DNA from 4 places in the Cellvibrio fontiphilus genome. Region 4 is predicted to be linked to each of the others. Evidence: predicted binding sites of a transcription regulator. Region 4 holds the regulator's gene; each other region holds the start of a gene.

Region 1 (5,829 bases), on a different contig from region 4:
TTTTGCGGTTATTGGGCATCAAGGTGCCTTGGATACCACCACCATCGCCGGGCGCACCAAGCGGCCATACAGGGTGTAACCTTTTTGGAAACAATTGAGCACAGTATTTGGCTCAACATCCGGGTTGGGTACCGCCGATACGGCTTGATGCAAGTTGGGGTCAAAGGGCTCACCTTCGGGGTTAACCACCGCCACCTGATGGCGAGCCAGTGCATCCACAAAGGATTTATGGGTTAGCTGAATACCCTCAACAATCGCGCTCAGGCTTTCATTGGCAGGGTCGATACTCGCCAGCGCACGCTCCAGGTTATCCACTACCGGCAACAAATCGTTGACCATTTTTTCCAAGCCGAACTTATGGGCTTTTTCAACATCCTGCTCAGCGCGACGGCGGGCATTTTGTGCATCCGCCTGGGCGCGTAGCGATTGCTCTCTCGCCGACTCATAAGCCGCAGCAAGAGTCGCCAACTGGGCTTGCAGGCCTTCAATACTCAGCTCGGCGCTGCCCTCTGCCCCAGCTTGCGCCTCGCCAGCGTCCTGTGGTTGTGGTTCAGTTGCGTGTTGAATATCGGAATAATCTTGAGTAGACACAGTGTTCTCCAGTGATCAGTTGGGCGGAGCAAGCCGCCGTGAATAGCCAGAATCGTCAAAGATCGCTATATGGGGCTAGCGCAATTGGATTCAAGAGCAGGCGCAAGTTTTTGCTTGCGCCGGCTGCACCATGTGAGTGCACCAGTAATCAGTAATACCAGCGCTTTTTATGTGTGTTTTGATGCCAAATGGCGGCACTGATTGTGTTCCGGATATAAAAAATACAAAAAACCAAAAATGATTCCAATGCCGATTGACAACGTTGTCCGATAGATCTAATGTCTATCAATTGATCACAACTTAGCCATCTTCGGAGGCATCATGTCACTGCGTGTCAAAATCTGGATAGTTTCCGCCCAAATTCTGGTGGGGCTACTCGGCATCATGTTGATCGGCCTCTTCACCCTGCGCTATTCCAGCAATCAGGACAATGCCGGGCGCGTAGAACAACTACTTAACAGCACCTACGCCACCGTCATCCAGATGGAACAATTGGCGGCGCGCGGCGAACTGAGCGATGAACAGGCCAAACAAATCGCCACCCAGTTGCTGCGCAACAACATCTACCACAAGTCTGAATATGTTTATGTCGCCGATGACAAACTCAACTTTGTCGCGGCGCCACTGGACCCGCAACTTCACGGCACCAGCTTCCATGAATTCAAGGACGGTAATGGTCGCAGCGTGGGCGACATCATGTTGAAATCGGTGGAGAAAGCGCGCGGCCAAACTGCCCGCTATAAATGGACCCAGCGCCAGACCGATGGCTCCATCGAAAACAAATTATCCATTGCCAAACTCTCCCCGCGCTGGAATTGGGTGGTAGGCACTGGCATAGGTTTTAACGAAGTGAACGCGCGTTTCTGGGAAACCGCCAAATGGCAGCTCACCATCTGTTTGTTAGTGATGCTGGCGATTGTGGTGCCGGTCGTGCTGTTTGCGCGCAAGCTGGATAGAGGCCTGGGCGCTGAGCTGAAAGAGGTGCTGGTGCTGGTGCGCGCCGTTGCCAGCGGCGACCTTACCGAGCGCAATGTACACAACGCGCCCGAGGACAGTATTTACGGCTCAGTGGTCAGGATGCGCTCGGCATTGCGCGAGATGATTGGCAGCATCTCGCAGATGGTGGCGCGCCTGCATGCCATTAGCGATGACATAGTGCACAAGGCCGAAACCAGCACCGCCATGGCCGAAGACCAAAGTGCCAACACCATCAAAATCGCCTCCTCCGCGGAGGAATTTAATATGCAAACCAAGGATGCAATGCAACAGGCCAAAATTGCCACCAACCAAACGGATCACGCCTCCAAAACCGCCAATCAGGGGCAAAAGCTGATATCCAGTGCGGTGAAAAGTTTTATCGAAATCGACAACAGTGTGACCCAAACCCAAGCCAGTATCGATGACCTGGCGGCGCGAATTAACAGCATTTCAGCGGTGATTTCGGTGATCAGTGAAGTCGCCAACCAGACCAATTTGCTGGCGCTGAATGCGGCGATTGAAGCCGCGCGCGCCGGTGAACAGGGGCGTGGTTTTGCGGTAGTGGCCGATGAAGTGCGCCAGCTTGCCCAGCGCACCACCCAGGCTACCAGTGAAATAGGCGATACCATTACCGCCGTGCAAAACTCCAGCCGCGTCGCCAAACAAAACATGGACGACATGGTGGTGCAGTTAAAAGATGGCATAGGCCAAACCCGCCAGGGCGGTGAAATTGTGGAAAGCGTGCGCCGCGAGACCGATGAAGTCGCCAAGATGGTGGCGCACATAGGCAACTCGCTGATCGAACACGTGCAGGCCAGTAGCCTGATTTTGGACTACGTCAGCCAGGTGGAGCAGTCATCACTCGGCACCAAAGACGCGGCACGCGGCACACTCATGGCATCCCAGCAAATCCGCGATGCCTCTGACGAACTCAGCAGGCAGTTGGAGGGCTTCCGCCTCTAGGCATTTGTGCTGTTGCCGGCGCTTGTCCGTACAAAAATCGGCCTTGCCGAGAGGCGCAAAAATACTGTATATATAGCCAGACATTTATCTACCTGATGTCTGGCTTTTTTATGGCGCAATCTTTTTAAGGTGCTAACCAAGCCGGACCTGCGAGGCGCTAATGCTGACTCACCTGAATATCCAAAACTTCACACTGGTCGACCAACTGGACTTGGACATTAAAGCGGGCATGACGGTGATTACCGGCGAGACTGGCGCGGGTAAATCCATTGTGCTGGATGCCTTGGGGCAGGCACTGGGCGACAAAGCCGACGGCGAGCGAGTGCGCACCGGCGCCAACCGCGCCGATATTTGCGCCAGTTTTGATACCAGCCAGATCCCAGCAGCGCAGGAGTGGTTGCAAAACCATGATTTGCAGCAGAGCGACAACCCGCAGGAATGCCTGCTGCGCCGGGTAATTAATGCCGATGGCAAATCCAAAGCCTATATCAACGGCCAACCGGCGACCCTGCAGCAACTGCGCGCACTGGGCGAAATGCTGATTGATATCCACAGCCAACACGAACACCAATCGCTCCTGGTAAAAGACACCCATCGCCGCTTGGTGGACGAGTTTGCCGGCCAAACGGAACTGGTCAAACAGGTGCGCCTGGCATTTCGCGAATGGCAGAGCCGCCTTGAGCACTTCATCCACCTGCGCGATAACGCCGCTGACGTGAGCGCACGCTTCCAGTTATTGAGTTATCAATTCAACGAACTGGAGCAGTTGGATTTGCACCCGGGCGAATTGGCCAAGTTGGAAGCAGAGCAGCGCAGTTTGGCCAATGCCGAAGAAATTCTGCGCGGCAGCCAGCAGCTCGCAGCCTTTTGTGGCGATGACGAACAGGGGCTGAGTGTAAACCTGCATCGCGCCCTGCATATTCTGCGCAGCTTGCCGGAGAAATCGGCGGCACTGCAAACCGCCGAGGAATTACTCACCAGCGCGCAGATTCAGGTGGAAGAAGCCCAGCACGAAATTGATCGCCACATTGATAATTTCAACCTTGACCCCGCGCGCCTTGCCGTGGTGGAAGAGCGCCTCTCCGCAATTTACGACATAGCGCGCAAACACCGCATCCAACCCGAGGAGCTGCCAGCGTTTACCGACAAACTCAGCGCTGAACTGGAACAGCTGCAAGGTGGCGATGCCCGCCTGGATCAACTTGCACAACAGGTCGAACAGTCCGAAACAGCCTATCGCCAGCTTGCGGAACAACTGTCGGCCAAACGCAGTAAAGCCGGCGCCACACTGGCCAAACAAGTGAATGAACAACTCAAGTTATTGGCGATGGAAAATGCCAAACTCACCATTAGCCTGCTGCCGCTGACCGACAAACCCGGCCCCAACGGCATGGAAGAAGTGGAGTTTTTAATCAGCACCAACCCCGGTCAGGCGCCGCGCCCGCTGGCCAAAATTGCCTCGGGTGGCGAGTTGTCGCGCATCAGCCTCGCCATACAAGTGATCACCGCCAAAACCTCGGCCACCCCCACCCTGGTATTTGATGAAGTGGATGTTGGTATAGGCGGCGCAACCGGAGATGTGGTGGGGCAACTGCTGCGTCAATTGGGTGAGCGCGGTCAGGTAATTTGTGTAACGCATCTGGCACAAGTCGCCAGCAAGGGGCATCAACATTTGCAGGTGGTAAAAACCGCGAGCAAAAAAAGCGCGGAATCCACACTGGTGGAATTATCCGGCGATAAAAAAGTAGAAGAGATTGCACGCATGCTCGGCGGCCTCAAAATTACCGACCAATCGCTGGCGCACGCGCGCGAAATGCTGGGCTGTTATTAATAAAAAAGGGGCGCTAGTTGAGCGCCCCTTTTAGCCATCGAATCTATCTTGAGATCAGCACTAGGATCAGCGTTTTTTTCTCACATAAAGTACCAGGCTGTGATCAGTAAGCTCATAACCATAATCGGCCGCAATACGTTTTTGCAGCGCTTCAATTTCATCGTTATGGAACTCAATGATAGTGCCGGCATCTATATCCACCATGTGATCATGATGCTCGCCGCGCGCCACTTCAAATACTGAATGGCCACCGTCGAAATTGTGTCTCACTACCAAACCGGCGGTTTCAAATTGGGTTAATACCCGATAAACAGTCGCCAAACCAACATCGTCACCCTGCTCCATCAGCGCTTTGTAAACATCTTCCGCGCTCATGTGATGCTGTTCAGAGGACTCCAGCATTTGCAAAATCTTCACCCGTGGCAAGGTCACTTTAAGACCCGCTTTGCGCAGTTCGTGGTTACCGTCTGCCATTATTTCCCCCAAACCCTTCTCAGTGTTCCTGTGGTTCGGGTATTATCCGCGTTCATTTTCGTTAGTGGAAGCCCTAGTATGAAATTAGCCAGCCGCGTACTTCTGGCCCTTGTGTTTATCGCCGGCCTCACCGCCTGCTCCAGCTTCCGCTTTCCCGGTGTGTACAAAGTTGGCATTCAACAAGGTCATATCATTACCCAGGAAATGGTTGATCAGTTGAAACTCGGTATGAGTAAACGTCAGGTCCGTTTTGTTTTGGGCAACACACTTTTACCCAATACGTTTAACGATGATCGCTGGGATTACCCCTACAGCGTGCGTCGCGGGTCACAGGGTGAAATTACCCAATACCTTTACACTGTGTATTTTGAAAACGACAAACTGGTAAAAACAGAAGGGGATTTCCTTCCCGGTAAAGCGCCGATGAGTGGCGAAAAATCCGAGCGTTATTTGCAAGATATGCAGCGCGATGTACCAGTGCCCACTGAAGACAGCACACCACCGGAAATGCCAGATCCCGAAGAGCTGGAATAACCACTCACCGAGATTGGCCTGCACACATAAAAACGCCCGGATTTCCGGGCGTTTTTGTTGGTGAAAATGTTACTGATTTATTTGCTGTGAATTTTAGTTATCGCCCGCTACAGGCGAACTACAAACCCTATTCCTGCCTTCCATTTTCGCGCGATAGAGCGCGGCATCTGCCTGCTGCAATAAATGATCGGCGCGCTCGACACCGGCCTCATAGGCAGCAATACCTGCACTTAAGGTCACATGAAACGTTTGTTGATCGACACTAAAACTAATATCGCGGAAGCGTTTGCGAATATCTTCCATAAGCAGCTGTGCTTCGGCGCGGGTACAGCGCGGTAACACGGCGACAAATTCCTCACCGCCGTAGCGCCCTACCGCATCCACTTTACGCAATCGCTGACGCAACAAATGCGCAATCGCTTTGATGACTTTATCGCCCGCGGGATGGCCGTAGCTGT
Region 2 (5,829 bases), on a different contig from region 4:
CACGCTGTGCTTTGCCTCAACCAATTTGCCCAAAAACGAAGGGCGGCAGTATACAGGAGCGGCGACGCCTGAGCCTACCCCGCCCCGGCGTTAGAGCCAGGGCTAGGGCTGGGCTTTGAAATCCCGCAGGCGCACGCCGACCGCCAAGAGCGCGAGCAGGTAGGCAGCAAAGCCTGCCGCGCAGAGAATGCCAAGGCGAATTACCCGCTCCAGCGCAGGCCAATCCACCCAGAGATTCCAATGCCAGAGAAAGGCGAGCAATACTGCCACCATGGCGCCATTGGCCGCCCCATAGCGCAACCAGAGTTTCACCCACTGATCGCTGGGCGTGTAAACCCCTGCGCGCCGTAGGCCGCGATAGAGCAACCAGGCATTCACATAGGCCGCCATCGCGGTGGTAAACGCCAGCCCCACATGCCCCAAACCCCAGAGCATGACCAGCGGGATGACCACCAGCGGCTTCATCAAAATATTCGCGCCTATGGCGATGATGCCGATACGCACCGGCGTTTTCATATCCTGTCGCGCAAAATAGCCCGGCACTAGCACCTTGATGAGCATGAAGGCAAACAGCCCGAGCGCATAGGCTTTGAGGCTGTAGGCCGACATAAGAATATCCGTCTGCTTCATTTCGCCGTGATAGAACAGGGTGTACAAAATCGGCTCCGCCAAAATGATCAGCGCGAGGGTCGCCGGCAGCGCGATAAGCACCACAAAACGAATCGCCCAATCGAGCATCTGGCTGAATTTTTCGCCCGACTGCGCCGCACTCAGGCGCGACAAGCCCGGCATAATCACCGTCGCAATCGCAACCCCAAACACGCCGAGCGGCAGCTCCACCAAACGGTCGGAATAGAACAGCCAGCTCACGGCGCCATCGCCCAGCATGGTGGCGATAACCGAGTCCAACAGCAGGTTCAATTGGCTTACCGACACGCCAAACAGCGCCGGGGTCATGAGCACCAAAATGCGTTTTACGCCGGGGTGCGACCAATCCAGCTTGGGCGATGGCATAAGGTGGATTTGTTTTAAAAATGGCAGCTGGAACAGCAGCGAAAACACCCCCGCCGCTACAATGCTCCAAGCCAAGGCATAGGCTGGATTGGGGAAGAAATCCGCCACCAGCAGCGCGGCGGCGATCATAAAAATATTCAGGAAAATCGGCGTGACGGCCGGAATCGCAAAGCGGTCATAGCTATTTAAAATCGCGCCGGCAAAACCGGTGAGCGATATCAACATCAAATAGGGAAAGGTGATGCGCACCAGCTCGACCAGCAGCGAGAACTTCTCCGGCTCATCCGCATAACCGTAGCCAAACACATAGGCAAAACCCACCGCACCGGCCACACCGATCAGGGTAAACAACAGCAGGATGGAACCCAAGCAACCGGCGACCTTATCCACCAACTCTTTAACCGCGGCGTGGGTGCCCTTCTCGCGGTACTCCGATAACACCGGAATAAAGGCTTGCGAGAAGGCACCCTCGGCAAATAAACGGCGGAAAAAATTGGGGATTTTCTGGGCGATAGCAAAGGCATCCATGGCGCCACCGGCACCCAATACCGCCGCCAGTACTATGTCGCGAATCAAACCCAGCACCCGCGATACCATGGTCATGGAGCCGGTGAGCAAACTGGAGCGCAACAGGCTGCCGGGCTTGGTTTTAGGCGGGCTGGGCGGCTGGTGTGGAGCTGGCGATGACGCAGAGTCGGACACGGGTGAATCCTGTGCAGGCGAAAAGGCGGCATTATCCACGGCTGTTATACTCAGGCACAACACCCGCCCGCCAAACAAGGAGCTATACCATGTCTATCCGCAGCATATCCATTGGCACTGTATCTATTGGCGCAATGAACACACTTGCCTGCATCAGCCTTACTTTACTACTGGCTGGCTGCAGCAAAGAGCCGGCACCTACACCAACCCCGCAAGACGCTCCTCTCATCGACTACACCGCAAAGAAAACCATGCACCCCAGCTGGGATGCCAACCAAGATGGCATGAACGACTGTGAAGATGACGGCACCTGCGACGACAGTGTGGATTACACTCAACCCCGCCCAAGCGCCGCTGCACCGGCAGCCGATAACGCACAGCGCGGCCCCTTTCGCTTCGTATGTACAGATGCAGCCCAGTCAGAGTTTACCGCGCTGTTTCACAACGACCTGAATGACCCCGCCAACAACCGCCTGCACCTTAGCCATCAGGGTGAAACCCGCGAGTTAACGGCAGTACCAGCCGCAAGCGGCAGCAAGTACGAAGGCAGCAATGCCAGCTTTTGGGAACATCAGGGCGAGGCGAGCATCCAGTGGCAACCAGACACTACCCACCAATGTGCGCCAGCCCGCTGACCTCAGCCAAACCAGAGCAAAAGGCTACTTAGCGCTCATCTCACAAAAAATAACATCTGCACAATTTTCTGATCCCCAGACACAATGGCACAATCTGCTCCCCAGCCGCTGGCTTGCCGCGATTGGGATCAGATTGTTTCAATATCAGGAAGTTGTATGTTTATTAAGGTCGATGAAACACCGGCAATCTCGGTGATTGTGCCCGTATTTAACGTTCAGGATTATTTGCCTGAATGCCTCTCCTCGCTTGCAAGCCAAAGCTTTAGCCTACCCTACGAGATACTACTGATTGACGACTGCTCGACCGACAAGAGCAAGGCGATCTGTGAAAGTTTTATCGCCAACTACCCAGGCAGGGCAAGGCTGATTTGTCAGGATAAAAATAGCGGCGTATCGAATGCCCGCAACCGGGGAATTCAAGCCGCAACCGGACGATACTTTACCTTTGTCGATTCGGATGATCGACTGCCCGCCATGGCGCTGGAGCAGCTGTATGCGGCGGCCATCAAACATGGCGCGGATGTAGTCAAAGGTAACTGCATTATTTTTGATGAACAAAAATCACGACCAGCGAACCACAATGTAACAAAAGAGAAAATCTACCGGGACGACGCGATTTTATCGGCCTTCCTGCAACATCAGGAGATACGTGGTCACACCTGGGGCAAGCTGTTTTGCCGTGCCAGCTTTGCACATATCCTCAACCCGCCTAATGTAACCATGGCAGAAGACACCCTGTATTGTGCCGAAGTGTTTGCTAACGCAAAAAAACTGGTGCTCATTACCGCCAATGTCTATCACTACCGCCTGCGCGCAACAGGGGCAACCGGCAGGAAGTTCCAGACCTGCGGCTATTTATGGTGGCTGCACAGCATTGAAAGTTGCGGACATTTTGTCTCCAGGCCAAACCAGCAACGACACCTGAAAGCACTACAAATCAGGACGCTGTTACAACTGACAAGAGAAGCGCGTTCACTGCAAACAGATGAGTTGCGCACTGTTTTGCCAGAGGTGACAGCTCGCCAACAACAATGGCAGCTCGACATTCCTGCGCTCAGGCTTGCACTGCAAATACACCCGCGGTTTTTATTTCACTTCCTCAAATTCACGCGGGAACTCAAACAATTGAAAGCGCGCTTACGCAGCACGCCAACCGCGAGCAGCATTTAGTAACGGATGCGATAGCCACCCCTAGACAGACCAACCAAGCCCCGGTTTTTGGAGGTTGACATAAGTTCAACCTCCATATACTGTATATAAAAACAGTAACAACTTTGTTGAGGATTTACCCCATGGCAGTAGTCGCCGTTTGGTTATGTGATCGGGATGGCAGTATGTTTGAAGACAGAAAAATCGCGGAAGAGCACGATAAGTACCTGGAGCTTGCTGCCAACATTACCCAGCTGATTGAAGACAATATCCCCGGTATTGATGAACAGCACAGCGAAGCGATTGGCCTGCTGTTGGCGCAGCGCCGCGAATTGTTAGCCAAAGCCTGTAAGGGCAAACCCGATGAATTGTTGCAGCCTTTCACCTACGAAAAGCCTGCCACCCTGAACAGCAAAACCACCGCCGCCACGGACAAGGACAACTAGGCAGCAGCGGTTTGTTGTAAGCGCGGACGCGCCCACAAACGTCCGCGCAGTTGATGGCCGCCCACACAGCCATCAACACCCCACAAACAACTGAATCACCACTCAGTGGTTTGTTCGTGTAAAGGTGTGCTTTTGCTGGGTGTAACCACTAGTCCCCAGCAGCAGTTGTTGCTCCCGGCATTGCGCACCCGCTTCCAACCATTCGTTAATGCCCGCTTGTCAGCCACAAGCGACCACAGAAACGAATCGCTTTCACCACTGCACCTTTCCTATGGAACCTCAACGGGTGCGGTGGCTTTTTTGTTTTTTTGCCTTATTGTCATTTTTACTATATAACTATAGCTCCAGCCTTGTGACTGGATAAAGCAATAACAATACAGACCAGTGGAAATGACGATATGTATATAAAAAATGTGTGCCTTCACTTGCGTCACCAACTTTTGGCAATCGGCAGCCTGCTTTTCGCACTTATCAGCTACCCCCTGACAACCCACGCAGAAACCCTGCGGATTGTGCAGGGCAATAACAGCATCGAGATTTATGCCAGAGGGCTGCTGCAATTAGCCCTGAGCAAACTCCCAGAAAACTACACGCTGGCAGAGACAGTACCCAATACCAGCGAAGAGCGCATGGTCAGTATGTTGATGGACAAACAGCTGGACGTGGTCTGGTATGCAACTACCAACGAGCTGGAGGAAAAACTCCAGCCGGTTTACATTCCTATTTATCGCGGCTTGCTGGGCTACCGGGTATTGATGATAAAAAAAGGCAATCAACACAAGTTTGATGGCATTAAAACCCTTGAGGATTTACGCCGTGTTTCACTCGGCCAGGGGCATTTCTGGGCAGACACTAACGTACTTACCGCCAACGGTTTGAATGTAGTGAAAGTTTTAAAATACGAAGGGTTGTTTTACATGTTGGATGGCGAACGCTTTGATGCCTTTCCGCGCGGCGCCCACGAACCCTGGTCGGAAATGCAGCGCTACCCGAGCCTGGAACTGGAAGTGGAGAAGAACCTGCTGCTTGCCTACACCAATCCTTTTTACTTTTTCGTCAATAAAGACAACACCAAACTCGCGCAAGATATAGAGCGCGGTTTGCGCCTTGCGATTGAAGATGGCAGTTTTAATGAATATTTTTTTAATGACCCAACCGTAAAAGATGTGATGACCAAAGCCAATTTGAAAAATCGCACACTGATTAAATTGGACAATCCGGGGCTATCGAAAAAAACGCCACTGGATGATGCATCGCTCTGGTTCGATCCCTACAGCTTCAACGAATAATGCTCCCGCAGTGCTCGCCCCTCAGCGGCGGGGCGAGCACCAACCAAAATCCTAGGCGTACATATTCAGGTATTGCACCATGCGCGGAAACCTGGCGCGGTTAGGGCTGCTGCCGTGCGGCAATGCGTGATGCCAAATAATCAAATCACCCGCCTTGGCGGCGATGGGTTTTACCGGCCACTGCGCCCAATCCTGCTGTTGTAAATCCACACCCTGCGGTTGCGCGGCCAGCCACTGGTCGATTTTTTTATGAAACCCTGGCACACAGCAAAATGCTCCCTGGTGTTCCTCCACATCGGTTAAATAAATCAACGCCTGGGTGCCAAACGGAATCGGCGGCGTTAATTCCACATCCCAATGCATTCCCGGCCCGGGGAACTGCCACCGGTCAGTTTCCGGCGGGTTAAAGCCCACGCGATCTGTGGTCATGACCAGATCCTCGCGCTGCCACAGCTGCTGAAAAATGCGGAGGATATAACTCGAACTACGCGCCACTTCAAAGGCGGGATGGGCAAATAACTGCACCATAATTTTTTTCATCTGCGCCGACGATTGATACCAACTGGCAGGATCCTCCTCCCGCATACCTAAAAA
Region 3 (5,829 bases), on a different contig from region 4:
GGCGGAGGTGATTGTGAAACGCACCTTTGATGGGCTGGAAGCGGGCGAGGAGGAGGTACTGGCCGACGATATGACCCTCACCCTGAAACGCAATATGAATGCGCCCCGCCCGGTGTATTTGGATTAAACCCTTAACTGACTAACACCCACGGCGGCGCACCAATACCAGCGCCGTCAGCATTAACAGCCACCAGGCTTGCACTGCGCCACCACCTGAGCCGCCGCTGTTGCCACCGGTAGCCGCGCGTGAACTGGCTGCGGCGGCAGTGGAAGAAGGGGCTACCGAACTCAGGGCTTCACTGCTGGCCGCTTGGCTGGTAGCGGCGGCGCTGCTGGCCGGCGTACTGCTGGCAACTGAACTGGCAGCCGTGGAGCTGGCAGGGGTTGAGCTAGTGGCCGCCGAGCTGCTGCTGGACACGTTATCCGCCGGCGGGGTGCCGGTAAAACCCAGCGCGTTTTCCGTGGTCATCGCCAGCACCAGAATGCCGTCCTTCACCACCACATTTTCCGGTGCAAAATCCACGCGATTGGTATCAAACGTCCAGTTGGCCTTGCCCCAGCGCGCGCTATTAAAGCTGTCAAAATCATCGCGCCAGCCGCCTTCAAAGGTTTTACTGGTGGCGTTGTAGGCTTTGTAATCGATGTAATTCACGAACTGGTACACCGGCAAGATGCTGGGGTCCCAGGGGCCGACCCACTCTGCCGATTCCGACGACCAGAGGTTAAAGCGCAGGCTCTGCGGGTTGGTCAGGCTGGTTACTGTGCTGGTGCCGGTAATGCGGCGCACTTCCACGCCGTCCACAAACCAGGCGACGTAATCCGGCGTCCACTCCAGCACATAGGTGTGATAACCATCGCCTAATGAGGAGGGCGCGGTATGAACCTGCTCGGTGTGCAGGGTGGGGCGAGTGCTGCCCAAAATAATATTGCTCTGCCACTCGGTGGCGTTGTTTTTGCCAAAAACTTCTATATCAATTTCTTCCCAGAAAGTATTGCCCACTTCCGACCCGTTTTTGTAAGTGAAAAAGGTGGACAGAATCCCGCTGCCTTTGGCGACCTGCATACGAATTTCAAAACGACCATAAAGTACAGATTCGTTGGAGTAGATTTCCGCACCCTTGTAGGTTTTGGCAGTGGCAGTATTTACCCCAGCCGCTGATACCAGCGCGAGTAACATCCAGAAGAAACGACGCATAACAAACCTCGATGATTTAAAAAGGGGGCTGGCCAAACATCAGCAGCGACCAACCCCTAGGGGACAACCAGTTGAACAATTAGATTTTGGTGAACCTCAGCCAATCGATATTAAAACCGCCGCTGTTGGCGTAAATCGCCAGGTTTTGCAGCCCGGCATTCAGGTAAATATTGTGCGAAATGGTCTGGTAGTTACCCCAGCCGCCGGTATTGGGCACACTGATGGTGCCCAGACCCACGCCGTTGCGATCCAGGGTAAATTGCGCCGTGGTGAGCGCCGATGCCACGCGGTATTCCACGCGGTAAGTACCGGTTTGCGGGATATTCACGTTGTTATATTTGAACCACTCGCCGGCATCGATATAACCCACAGTGCCGCCGGATACAGTCACGCTGCCGCCCACTTCGTTGAAATTCTCAGCCTGAATGGTGATTGATGCCGCCGGCGCGCTGCTACTGCTAGCACCACCGCCTGAACTGCCACCATCCGCCGGGGGCGTGCCGGTATAACCGGTTTGGCCTTCGCGGGTCAGCGCCAGCACCAGAATGCCGTTTTTCACCACCACATTGTTGGGCTCAAAGTCCGCCAGGTTCTCGCCAAAGGTCCAGTTGGCCTTGGCCCAGCGATTGGTATCGAAACTGTTGAAATCATCGCGCCAGCCAGTGCCAAAACTGTTGGTCGATGCGTTCCAGGGCTTGTATTCGATGTAATTAATAAACTGGTACACCGGCAGGATATTGGGGTCAAAGGCGCCCACCCACTCGGCGATATTGGCCGCCCAGAGGTTAAAACGCAGGTCCTGGGGGCTAGTCAGGCTGGTGACAAACTGGCCACCGTTAATACGGCGCACTTGGGTGCCATTCACAAACCAGGCGATGTAACTGGGCGTCCACTCCAGCACATAGGTGTTGTAACCATCGCCCAGTGAATAGGGCATGGTGTGTACCCCTTCGGTTTTGGTGGTGGGGCGATTGGTGCCGATAATCACATTGCTCTGCCACTGGGTGGCGTTGTTTTTGCCAAAGATCTCAATATCGATTTCTTCCCAAAACGTGCCCGGTTGCTCTGAGCCATTTTTGTAAGTGAAGAAAGTGGAGAGCACACCACTGCCCTTGGCGACCCGCATACGCATTTCATAGCGGCCATATTTGTAGGTTTGTTTGGAGTAGATCTCCGCAGCCTTATAGGGTTTGGCAACGGCGGGAAGCGCTAAGCCCACAATAGCGGCAAGCGTAACCAGCGCGCCGGTAACGCGACTGAACTTGAACATAGAAGCACCTTTATCGTTAGTTATTGGCGGTAATTTGCAAGTATTGGGGTGTTTAAACAGCGCAACACCCTGAGCAGCTCTGCCCGGTACCAGCAGGGTCGGGATTGCTACCGGCCTATACTGCGCAACACCAAAAGGCCAGTCGCACCACTTTGCGCGGCCAACCTAAAATGGTGACCAATAAACCGAAAGTGGTGCTTTTTTGATGGCAGTGCAGCGGCCGGAATGCCACCCGAATGCGAATAGTGGCTTGCCAAGGTGAGACGAGGAGCTGACAATACTGTTTTTATATACAGTATTTGAGGTGCCCATGAACGAGGATACAGAGTTCAGCCAACCCGAACCCTGGGTGGATGCACCGCTGCAGGCGATCAAAGGGCGCGGCGCGGTGACTAATCTGGCCGGGCGTTTTGAAACGCAACTGATCGAAACGGTGGATGATGGCTGGGCCAGCTACCGCGACGATACTTGTATCAACCCCGCGCTCACTACCAGCGTTACAGCCGAGCTGGCCAAGACCATTCTCAGCCGCAACCAATCCCCGGATTTACCCTTTAGTGTGTCGCTCAACCCCTATCGCGGCTGCGAACATGGCTGTGTCTACTGCTTTGCGCGCCCCAGCCACGCCTATTTGGGGCTGTCGCCGGGGTTGGATTTTGAAACCCGGCTCTACGCCAAAACCAACGCGCCGGAATTGCTGCGGCGCGAGCTGGCCCATCGCCTCTATCAGCCCAGCCCGATTGCGCTGGGCATTAATACCGATGCCTATCAACCGGTAGAGCGGGCCTTGTGCATCACCCGCCAATGCCTGGAAGTACTGCATGAATGCCGGCATCCAGTGGGGATAATCACCAAATCAGCCTTGATTGAGCGGGATCTGGATTTACTCAAACCCATGGCCGACAGCAACCTGCTGGCGGCGGCAATCACCATCACCACCCTTGATCACAGCATCGCGCGCAGCCTGGAACCGCGCGCCGCATCACCCACCCGGCGCCTGCAAACCATTGAAAAACTGGCGCAGGCAGGTATTCCGGTGCTGGTCAGCGTGGCGCCGGTGATTCCGTTTATCACCGAGCAGGAGTTGGAAAAGGTGATGCAAGCGGCAGCCAGTGCGGGCGCAACCGCCGCCGGCTACACCGTGCTGCGCCTGCCCTGGGAGGTAAACCCGCTGTTCCAGCAGTGGCTGCAAACCCACTTTCCTGACCGTTCTCAGCGCGTCATGAACCGCATTCGCGATATGCGCGGCGGCAAGGATTACGACGCCAACTTCGCCACCCGCATGCGCGGTGAAGGGCTGTGGGCCGACATGATCCGCCAGCGTTTTGGCAGGGCACTCAAACGCTATGGCCTGAATAAAAGCGGGCGTTTTGTGCAGCTGGATTGCAGTCAATTCCGCCGCCCGCAACAAATTCCCGCCACCCGCTCATCCACCGGACAACTGGATATTTTTGGTTGAGGCCAGCTCCGGCAGCAAATCAGGGAGATAAAAAAAGAGCCGCCTAAGCGACTCTTTCAGGGTGGCAACACCAGCCCGGATTATTGGGCAAAACGCGCTTCCACCTCATAGATACTGGTGGTGCCGCTGACTTCGTTGCCCACCATTAACAGTGCTTTGCCGTTGGGTGAGTCCTCGGCGCGGATAAACGTCAGGCCCTCTGGCCCCAGGTCGCCGGCGTTGGCCAGCACTGTGCCCGGGTCTTCGCTAGTCCAATCTTCGCGGGTATTGAGGTAGTCCACCCGCACCGGCGCCGCCGGATTGGTGATGTCGTACACCAAGATACCGCCCATGCGCTCCAGGCCGACAAACACATAGGTTTTGCCGTGCAACTGGCCAATGGTCAGGCCTTCCGGCTCCGGGCCTTTGGCATCGCTGCGTGAATCCAGCGCACTGCCTTCATCGTGGCCGCTGTTGAAGTAGTTGGCGCAGGGAATGTTGCGCGCGGCGCCCAGTTTGCAGTCCTCGCTGGCGATGAACTGCTCTATGGCATCGCCCGAATCCCAGACTTGTTCACCCTGGCTGTTCCAGATGGAGATGGAGCGGCCGCCGTAGCTGTAGAGCGCGTCGTACATCAAACGGTCGCCAGCGGCATCTTCCACACCACTGCTGTTGAACTTCACCGGCGCGCCATTTTCATGAGTGCGATAGCCCATAGTCCAGGTGATGTTAAGGCGACCCAGCACCTCGTCAGCGCGACAGTTGCCGGGGTTGCCCGCCACCGCACCGCAGTAGCCAAACACCTCGGGGTTGAGCAGGGCGCCAGCACCCAGTGCACGCAGTTGCGGCGGCAGGTCATCGCCGGCGCGACGGTCAAAGCCACCGGTGTGGGTCAGGTGTTTCACACGGAATTCTTCGACAAAACCTTTGCTGGCATCGCCTTCCCAGTAGGCCGCATTGTCCTCGCCCCAGGCGCGGGCATCGCCTTCGTTGGCGGTCACCAGATAGGTGCTGCTGTTGACGCTAAAGGCGTGGATGGCATCGGGCAGGTAGAGGCCGCGCACCCCGGCGTGGGTGGTGATATTGATCAGGCCGTCTTCGTCGTTGCTATCCATACCCTTGCCAGCGGCGCCGTGGTCTTTATAACCCAGGGCTTTGACGCTGGTGATGGTCGCGCTGGCGATATCCACCACCGCCAGGGCATTGTTTTCCTGCAGGGTCACCCAGGCAGTGCGGCTATCGGCAGACACGGCAATGTATTCCGGCTCCAGATCCTGCGCCTGACTGGCATTGGGGCCGTAGATGCGCACGCCCATAGCCTTGAGGTTTGCCTCCAGGGTAAAGGCGGCGGTCTGCACGCTCAGGTTTTGCAGGTCAGTGATATTGACGATACTCACCGAACCTTCGGGATCGACACTGTAATCATCGCTCGGCTCGCCCTCGTTGGCGCTGAGAATGCGCGTGCCGTCGGGGGTAAAGGTCAGCATATCCGGCTGGGCGCCCACGGCCACATGGCCAATGGCGCTCAAATTGCTGGCGCGGTAAAGGGCGACATAACCCGGGTCAGTTTTGGTCGCCGCCTCCACCGCCAGAGCCACCAGGCCATCGCGCACGGCCACACTGTTCACTACCGCGCCGGCGGCAATGCTGGTGGCATCCAGGCTGCCCAGTTTGATGGGGTTGGTTGGGTCGGTTAAATCCAGCACATCCACCGCACCGGCTTGGGCGTTCACGATAAAACCGCGCTTGCTGGCCGGGTCATACGCGGGGATTTCCGCCGCCGACACGCCAAACTGGCCACTGCTGTAGCGGCCCAAGTGTTTAAGTGTCACACCGGTAATGGCAGCCATGCTGCTGGAGGATGAACTGGCTGGTGCAGAAGAGCTAGCCGGCGTTGAAGCGAGCGAACTGGAAACCGACACGCTC
Region 4 (5,829 bases):
TTATTTCACCGGTACAGTTGGCTCATACAGACAGCGCACAGATTCAGCGCATAGTTAACTTTGATGATTTTGAGGTGCAACGGATTGTTCTAAAAGGTGATTGTCAGTTATCTGTGTCTTGTTATGGATTGTTGATGGTATTGGAAGGAAGTGTTTGTATTGATGACACCTTGATTGCATCAGGAAATGTAGCCCTGCTACCTGCTCAGGTCACACCACAGGTTTTATATTCTTCTTCTGCTGTGCTGCTTTGGGCTATCCCTCGATCCGGTTGATTCACCTGCAAGCCTTGCCGTTCTTCAAATAGGTTTTCGCTTTATAGAGTGTTAGACTGCGCGCCCTTTTTAGTTTGGCAACCACAGGCACTTTATGTCTTCCTTTTACGAAATTATCGAACTCACCAATGGCGATGTTGCTCTTCAGCGCGCGGATAGCGAAACAGGTGAACCTTTGGTGACTATTCGTTTTTCTCAGGAGTCACTGGCGTTTTTAGGCGAAGAAAAATTTATGGTGGCTAAAGCCATGATAGAAGCAGGTATGGAAGCGGCAGGGGAAATTGCAGATCAGCAAGCTGAAGCGCAATTGGATGGTAGCTTTGACGAATTAACAGATTTGGAAAAAATGATGCTTCATTGATGGGCGAATTGCGCATCGTCCCTGATGTAGATGTACTAACTTATTGGTGCCTGCAAGCAATAACCTCAAAAGGGCTGTTTGGATAAAAAGGGTTGTTTGGATAGTTATCTAATAAACTCGCAACAATTGATCTCGCAACAACGGCCTTACTATCGAACCCGTAACAGCAGGCCTTGACACTGGCCTTTGGCTGCCGCCACTTCAAGCTGTGACAATTCCTTATCGCTTAATTTCCCCGGGCTTGAAATCACGGTATGGCTATTTCCTGCCGATAGGGCCTCCCAGGTAATCCACAGCAGTGCCTGCGGATCCTGCGCATGAATAACCCGAATAAAGCGGGTATTTACCCCGTAAGACTCAAGAAAATCCTTGCTGATATTGTGTGGTGCAATCCAGGTGATCCAGCGATCCTTTGCGCTATTGCTCAAATAGGCAATCATTGGCAGTAACAACGAAAGCTGTTCTGGTGAATCACTGGTTAGCACAAGTTCTGTAACACCACTGCTAACACGCGTTTGCGCAGTTTGGGTTTGAGGCATAACACGAGCGAGATTAGTCACGGCGAATCACTCCTACACTTAAACCTTCAATACTAAATTCCTGGTCACGGGTATCGACCAGAATCACATCAAAGTCAGGGTTCTCTGGCCAGAGCTCTACCTGTGCGCGGTTTCCGGCGCGTTTGAAGCGCTTGACGGTTACTTCTTCTCCTATGCGTGCCACAACTATCTGGCCATTACGAACCTGATCGGTTTTATGTACTGCAAGCAGATCACCATCCAAAATGCCGGCATCCTTCATGCTCATACCGTGTACACGCAGGAAAAAATCCGCACTCGGCGAGAAGAAGCTTGTGGGAATGTTGCAGTAATCTTCTATGTGTTCCTGCGCCAGAATCGGGTTGCCAGCAGCGACACGCCCGATAATAGGAATACCCGCCTGCACATCTGGCAATTTGATTCCGCGTGACGCGCCGGGGATGATTTCAATGGCCCCTTTGCGCGCCAAGGCTTTGATATGTTCTTCAGCGGCATTGGCTGACTTAAAACCCAATATTCGCGCAATTTCAGCGCGCGTTGGCGGGTAACCTGTATCTTCCGCATAGCTGCGGATTAATTGCAGTACCTGTTCCTGTCGGGGCGTTAAGTCAAACATGATGCACTCCTGAATCTGTTTATTTGTACAGTGTCTGTGATTATATACAGTAAATTCACTTGTGCAATAGTTTTTCTGATTGCTGCTATTTCACTCGATTACCGTAGCGAATGGTGCGCAATTGACCTTGGCTAAAATAGAGGTGGGTCATGAACTTTCCTTTGCCGGGGTTATAGGTCCAGACATCTACCTGAGTGCAGCTTTGAATAGATACATTATGTTGAATGTTGTTGTCACCGTTTTGTATGCCCTGCGGCCCAGTGTTAATGGTGTTGGGTTCGCAAAAGCTGTCGGTGCTCGCCGGCTCCCCGCAAATCTCAACAATGTCGGCCTTGGTATCACCCGGGCTGGCAAGTTGTCCATTGCACCGCAGCGAATCGGCACTGGCCTTCTGGGTGAATGGGATAAAACAAAAAAAGAATAAAACAATATATTTGGCCATGATTTTTCCCTGTCTTTAAAGCTTTTAATCTAATCCCGTTGGCTGAATGCTGTCTGAATTAACTGCCTATTTTAAGTAGGAGTTTGTCGAGCAAACGATTCGGTAAAATTCGCTTCATGGCGCCAACCAAATAAGTGGGAAAAGTGACGTAGTAGCGTGCTTGTGGATGTGGAGATTCAAGCGCATGCAGCAGGCGCTTGATGACTGCCGATGGCTCCAGAGTGAAAGGTGTGGATGACTCTGCTTTTTCGAGTCGCTCTATCGCTTTGGTGTAGGTGTTTTTATGGCGACTTGCATCGACGTTGATATTTTCCCGTAGGGCTGCCAGTGCATTTTTGCGAAATTCACTGCGTATAGGGCCTGGTTCGATAAGCGATACAAATACACCGGTTCCCATAAGTTCAAGCCGCAGAGTATCGCTTATGCCTTCAATCGCATATTTGCTGGCGTTATAGGCGCCGCGTAGTGGCATGGCAGCCATGCCCAGAATGGATGAGTTTTGAATAATTCTCCCGTAACCCTGTTTCAGCATGACGGGGAGAATCAAGCCTGTCAGTTCGCACCAGCCAAAAAAGTTGGTATCAAACTGTTTGCGCAACGCCGCTATGGGAAGGTCTTCTATGGCGCCTGGTTGGCCGTATGCGCCGTTATTAAACAATGCATAAAGCTCACCGCTAGTGAGTACCATTAATTCCTGAAATGCTTTATTGATAGACGCAGAATTACTCAAATCCAGCATTAATGTTTCAAACCCTTCTGCGCTGAGGCGCTCCACATCTGTCGATTTTCTGCAACTTGCGATCACCCGGTAACCCCGTTGTTGCAGTGCTTTTGCTGCTTCATAACCTATGCCGGTTGAGGCGCCGGTAATCAAAATCGTTTTTTGCATAATCGTCACTTTTTGTTAAAGGTTTTTGTGGTCTGGCCGCTAGCTTATAGGACTGGCGAATGGTCTGGTCGATAACCTGTCTGCGCAGTTGCAATCGCAATAACCCGCGCTTTTTAGGCTGCAACAATTAAATGGTGATGTATGAATTCCTATTCTGCCGTAAATAGCTATGCCAGCGTTAAAGTTCATTCCGGTGTTGAATCTGCCTCTCCCCATCGCTTGATTCAAATGCTTTTTGAAGGTGCCTTGGAGCGTATTGCGCAAGCAAAAGGTGCCATAGCGCAAAAGCAATTCGCGCGCAAAGGGGAGTTAATAGGCAAGGCAGCGGCAATTGTTGGCGGGTTGCAAGGCAGTTTGAATGATAATGAAGGCGGTGAATTAGCGGCCAATCTAGACAGCCTTTACGATTACATTATTCGCCGTTTGACCCAAGCCAATTACGAAAACAATATCGAGCATCTTGATGAATGCGCGCGTTTACTCGGGGAGATTAAATCTGCCTGGGACGCCATCGCAAAAGATGTTTAAGGAGGCTGCAATGACTCTGCGATTAGTGCCTGAACCCGATTACACCGGCGAGTCTGGGGTAATGGCGATGCGATCCGTGCAGCGAGCCTTGACTGCAGCCCTGCAGCAGGAGGATTGGGAGCGCATTCGCCACCTGGACCGTATTTGTGTTGTGTTGATTGATAAAGTAATTGCTGCCAATCGCAGTGATAAAACCACGCTTATCCGCGCGCTGAGCGAGTTGAAGGGGGTTTATGCCGGGCTAATCGCCCAGTGCCAGCAGGAAGTGACCCTTCTGCATGCGACCTGATATTCATAAGCGCGATGCCAACAATTTGGCGAATTTCTCGCCACTCTGCTTTTTAGGCAAGCTACTCGCCAAAATCCATCTACCCTGCTAGCCTAAGTAAATTCCAAGGCTAACGGGTATTTGCTGTGTCTAACTACAATCCACAAGAAGCGCTGAAACAATATCAAAAACTGGGTATTGAGTCGGAAGTCAGCCATGCATCGCCGCATCGATTAATTCAAATGTTATTTGAAGGTGCACTGGGGCGCCTCGCGGCAGCTCAAGGGGCAATGGAGCGTGGCGATTTAGCCGTAAAAGGTGAGATGCTGGGTAAAGCCATTGGCATAGTGGGCGGCTTGCGCAGCTCCCTGGATATGGAAGCGGGCGAATTGTCCGAGCGGCTTGATCAGTTATACGAATACATTAATTTGCGCCTTCTGGAAGCCTCTGCGCAAAACGATATTGCAAAGGTTACCGAGGTGATTCAGCTACTCAAAACCGTAAAATCCGGTTGGGATGAAATTGCACCACAGGTCAGTAAGACCCCCTGATTCCAGTCTGTTATTCATTCCCGCTATTGTGTGATTCGCATAATTGCCTGACAAATACCGCGAGTGTTTGTCAGGCATTTTTTTGGCGATTAATTATTCAAAATGCTGGCTTTCTGATAAAACGCCAATAAAAATTCGTCATTAATTTGACTAAGTTCACGCTCTCTACTATTACTTACACCCATAAATCTTCTGCCATTTGTGGTTGCCAATTGCGCACCAGCGGTAAGTTGTTGGCATGAAATGAAAAAAGGTCTTGGGGTATGTGGCGTAACAACAAAGTTTTGGTGATTGACGATAATCCGTCACGTCGACACGATCTAAATGTGTTGCTGGAGTTTTTGAGCGAACCAGCATTAGTAACCAGCAGCGACAATTGGTTAGCTGCCGTAGCTGATCAAAATAATGGCGAAGATTATGTTGCCGTTTTTGTGGGCGACTACAGCGCCAGCAAACAGCAGTTATCACAATTACTCAAAGAAGTTCGCAACTGGAACGATGAGTTGGCGATTGTGTTAGTGGGCGAGGAAAATCAAAACGCCGACGCCACGCTGGAAGACACCTTGCGTTTTATGGTCATAGCCAACCTCTCTGTTCCTCCTACTTATAACAAACTGGTGGATACACTCCATCGTGCGCAACTGTACCGTGAAGCGCAATCCAACGGTAAGCGCCAACCCCAGCGTCGCCCTGTGCATTTATTTCGCAGTCTGGTGGGTACTAGTCGCGAAATTCAAAGTGTGCGTGAAATGATGGCGCAAGTTGCCGACAAAGACGTGTCTGTATTAATTACCGGTGAATCGGGCACGGGTAAAGAAGTGGTTGCGCGCAATTTGCATTACAACTCGCCCCGTCGCGATAAGCCTTTTGTGCCAGTCAACTGCGGTGCTATTCCGGCTGAATTATTGGAAAGTGAATTATTTGGTCACGAAAAAGGGGCGTTTACCGGCGCGATTAATTCCCGCGCCGGTCGCTTTGAAATGGCTGAAGGCGGCACCTTATTTTTAGATGAAATTGGTGATATGCCGCTCAACATGCAAGTAAAAATTTTGCGTGTTTTGCAAGAGCGCTGTTTTGAGCGTGTGGGCAGCAACAAAACCCAACCGGTGGATGTGCGTATTATCGCTGCTACTCATCGCAATCTTGAGCAAATGATTGAAGCCAATACTTTCCGTGAAGATTTATTTTATCGTTTGAATGTATTTCCCATCGAATTACCTTCGCTGAAAGAGCGCGCAGAAGATATTCCGCTGCTGATCAACGAGTTGGTATCTCGCATGGAAAGCGAACAACGCGGCTCAATTCGTTTTAATTCGGCGGCGATTATGTCGCTCTGCCAACATGAGTGGAGTGGCAATGT

Evidence for each region. Region 4 encodes LexA, which represses DNA repair genes until DNA is damaged. Its sites were predicted from a motif close to ACTGTNTNTANANACAGT; they were not measured.
Region 1: a site for LexA is predicted at 2,596-2,613, ahead of recN (DNA repair protein RecN). Genes of this name have one in related genera too.
Region 2: a site for LexA is predicted at 3,601-3,618, ahead of ACFODX_RS02095 (YebG family protein). Genes of this name have one in related genera too.
Region 3: a site for LexA is predicted at 2,745-2,762, ahead of ACFODX_RS04145 (PA0069 family radical SAM protein). Genes of this name have one in related genera too.

Annotation. Positions count from the first base shown of each region.
Region 1 covers NZ_JBHRTF010000004.1:24,602-30,430, reverse strand. The annotation lists gene grpE (nucleotide exchange factor GrpE) at 19-591, opposite strand; gene ACFODX_RS08810 (methyl-accepting chemotaxis protein) at 913-2,532, shown strand; gene recN (DNA repair protein RecN) at 2,693-4,363, shown strand; gene fur (ferric iron uptake transcriptional regulator) at 4,430-4,837, opposite strand; gene ACFODX_RS08795 (outer membrane protein assembly factor BamE) at 4,916-5,371, shown strand; gene ACFODX_RS08790 (diguanylate cyclase) at 5,465-5,829, opposite strand, start outside.
Region 2 covers NZ_JBHRTF010000002.1:41,330-47,158, forward strand. The annotation lists gene ribF (bifunctional riboflavin kinase/FAD synthetase) at 1-3, opposite strand, end outside; gene murJ (murein biosynthesis integral membrane protein MurJ) at 103-1,716, opposite strand; gene ACFODX_RS02085 (MliC family protein) at 1,806-2,351, shown strand; gene ACFODX_RS02090 (glycosyltransferase family 2 protein) at 2,508-3,521, shown strand; gene ACFODX_RS02095 (YebG family protein) at 3,644-3,946, shown strand; gene ACFODX_RS02100 (substrate-binding periplasmic protein) at 4,345-5,235, shown strand; gene ACFODX_RS02105 (phytanoyl-CoA dioxygenase family protein) at 5,287-5,829, opposite strand, start outside.
Region 3 covers NZ_JBHRTF010000002.1:533,080-538,908, forward strand. The annotation lists gene ACFODX_RS04130 (SDR family oxidoreductase) at 1-127, shown strand, start outside; gene ACFODX_RS04135 (family 16 glycosylhydrolase) at 140-1,195, opposite strand; gene ACFODX_RS04140 (carbohydrate-binding protein) at 1,275-2,465, opposite strand; gene ACFODX_RS04145 (PA0069 family radical SAM protein) at 2,776-3,924, shown strand; gene ACFODX_RS04150 (choice-of-anchor I family protein) at 4,005-5,829, opposite strand, start outside.
Region 4 covers NZ_JBHRTF010000003.1:390,850-396,678, forward strand. The annotation lists gene ACFODX_RS07270 (hypothetical protein) at 1-275, shown strand, start outside; gene ACFODX_RS07275 (hypothetical protein) at 370-636, shown strand; gene ACFODX_RS07280 (cell division inhibitor SulA) at 786-1,196, opposite strand; gene lexA (transcriptional repressor LexA) at 1,189-1,791, opposite strand; gene ACFODX_RS07290 (DUF2845 domain-containing protein) at 1,877-2,233, opposite strand; gene ACFODX_RS07295 (SDR family oxidoreductase) at 2,292-3,122, opposite strand; gene fliS (flagellar export chaperone FliS) at 3,264-3,650, shown strand; gene ACFODX_RS07305 (hypothetical protein) at 3,661-3,939, shown strand; gene fliS (flagellar export chaperone FliS) at 4,065-4,469, shown strand; gene ACFODX_RS07315 (sigma-54-dependent transcriptional regulator) at 4,733-5,829, shown strand, end outside.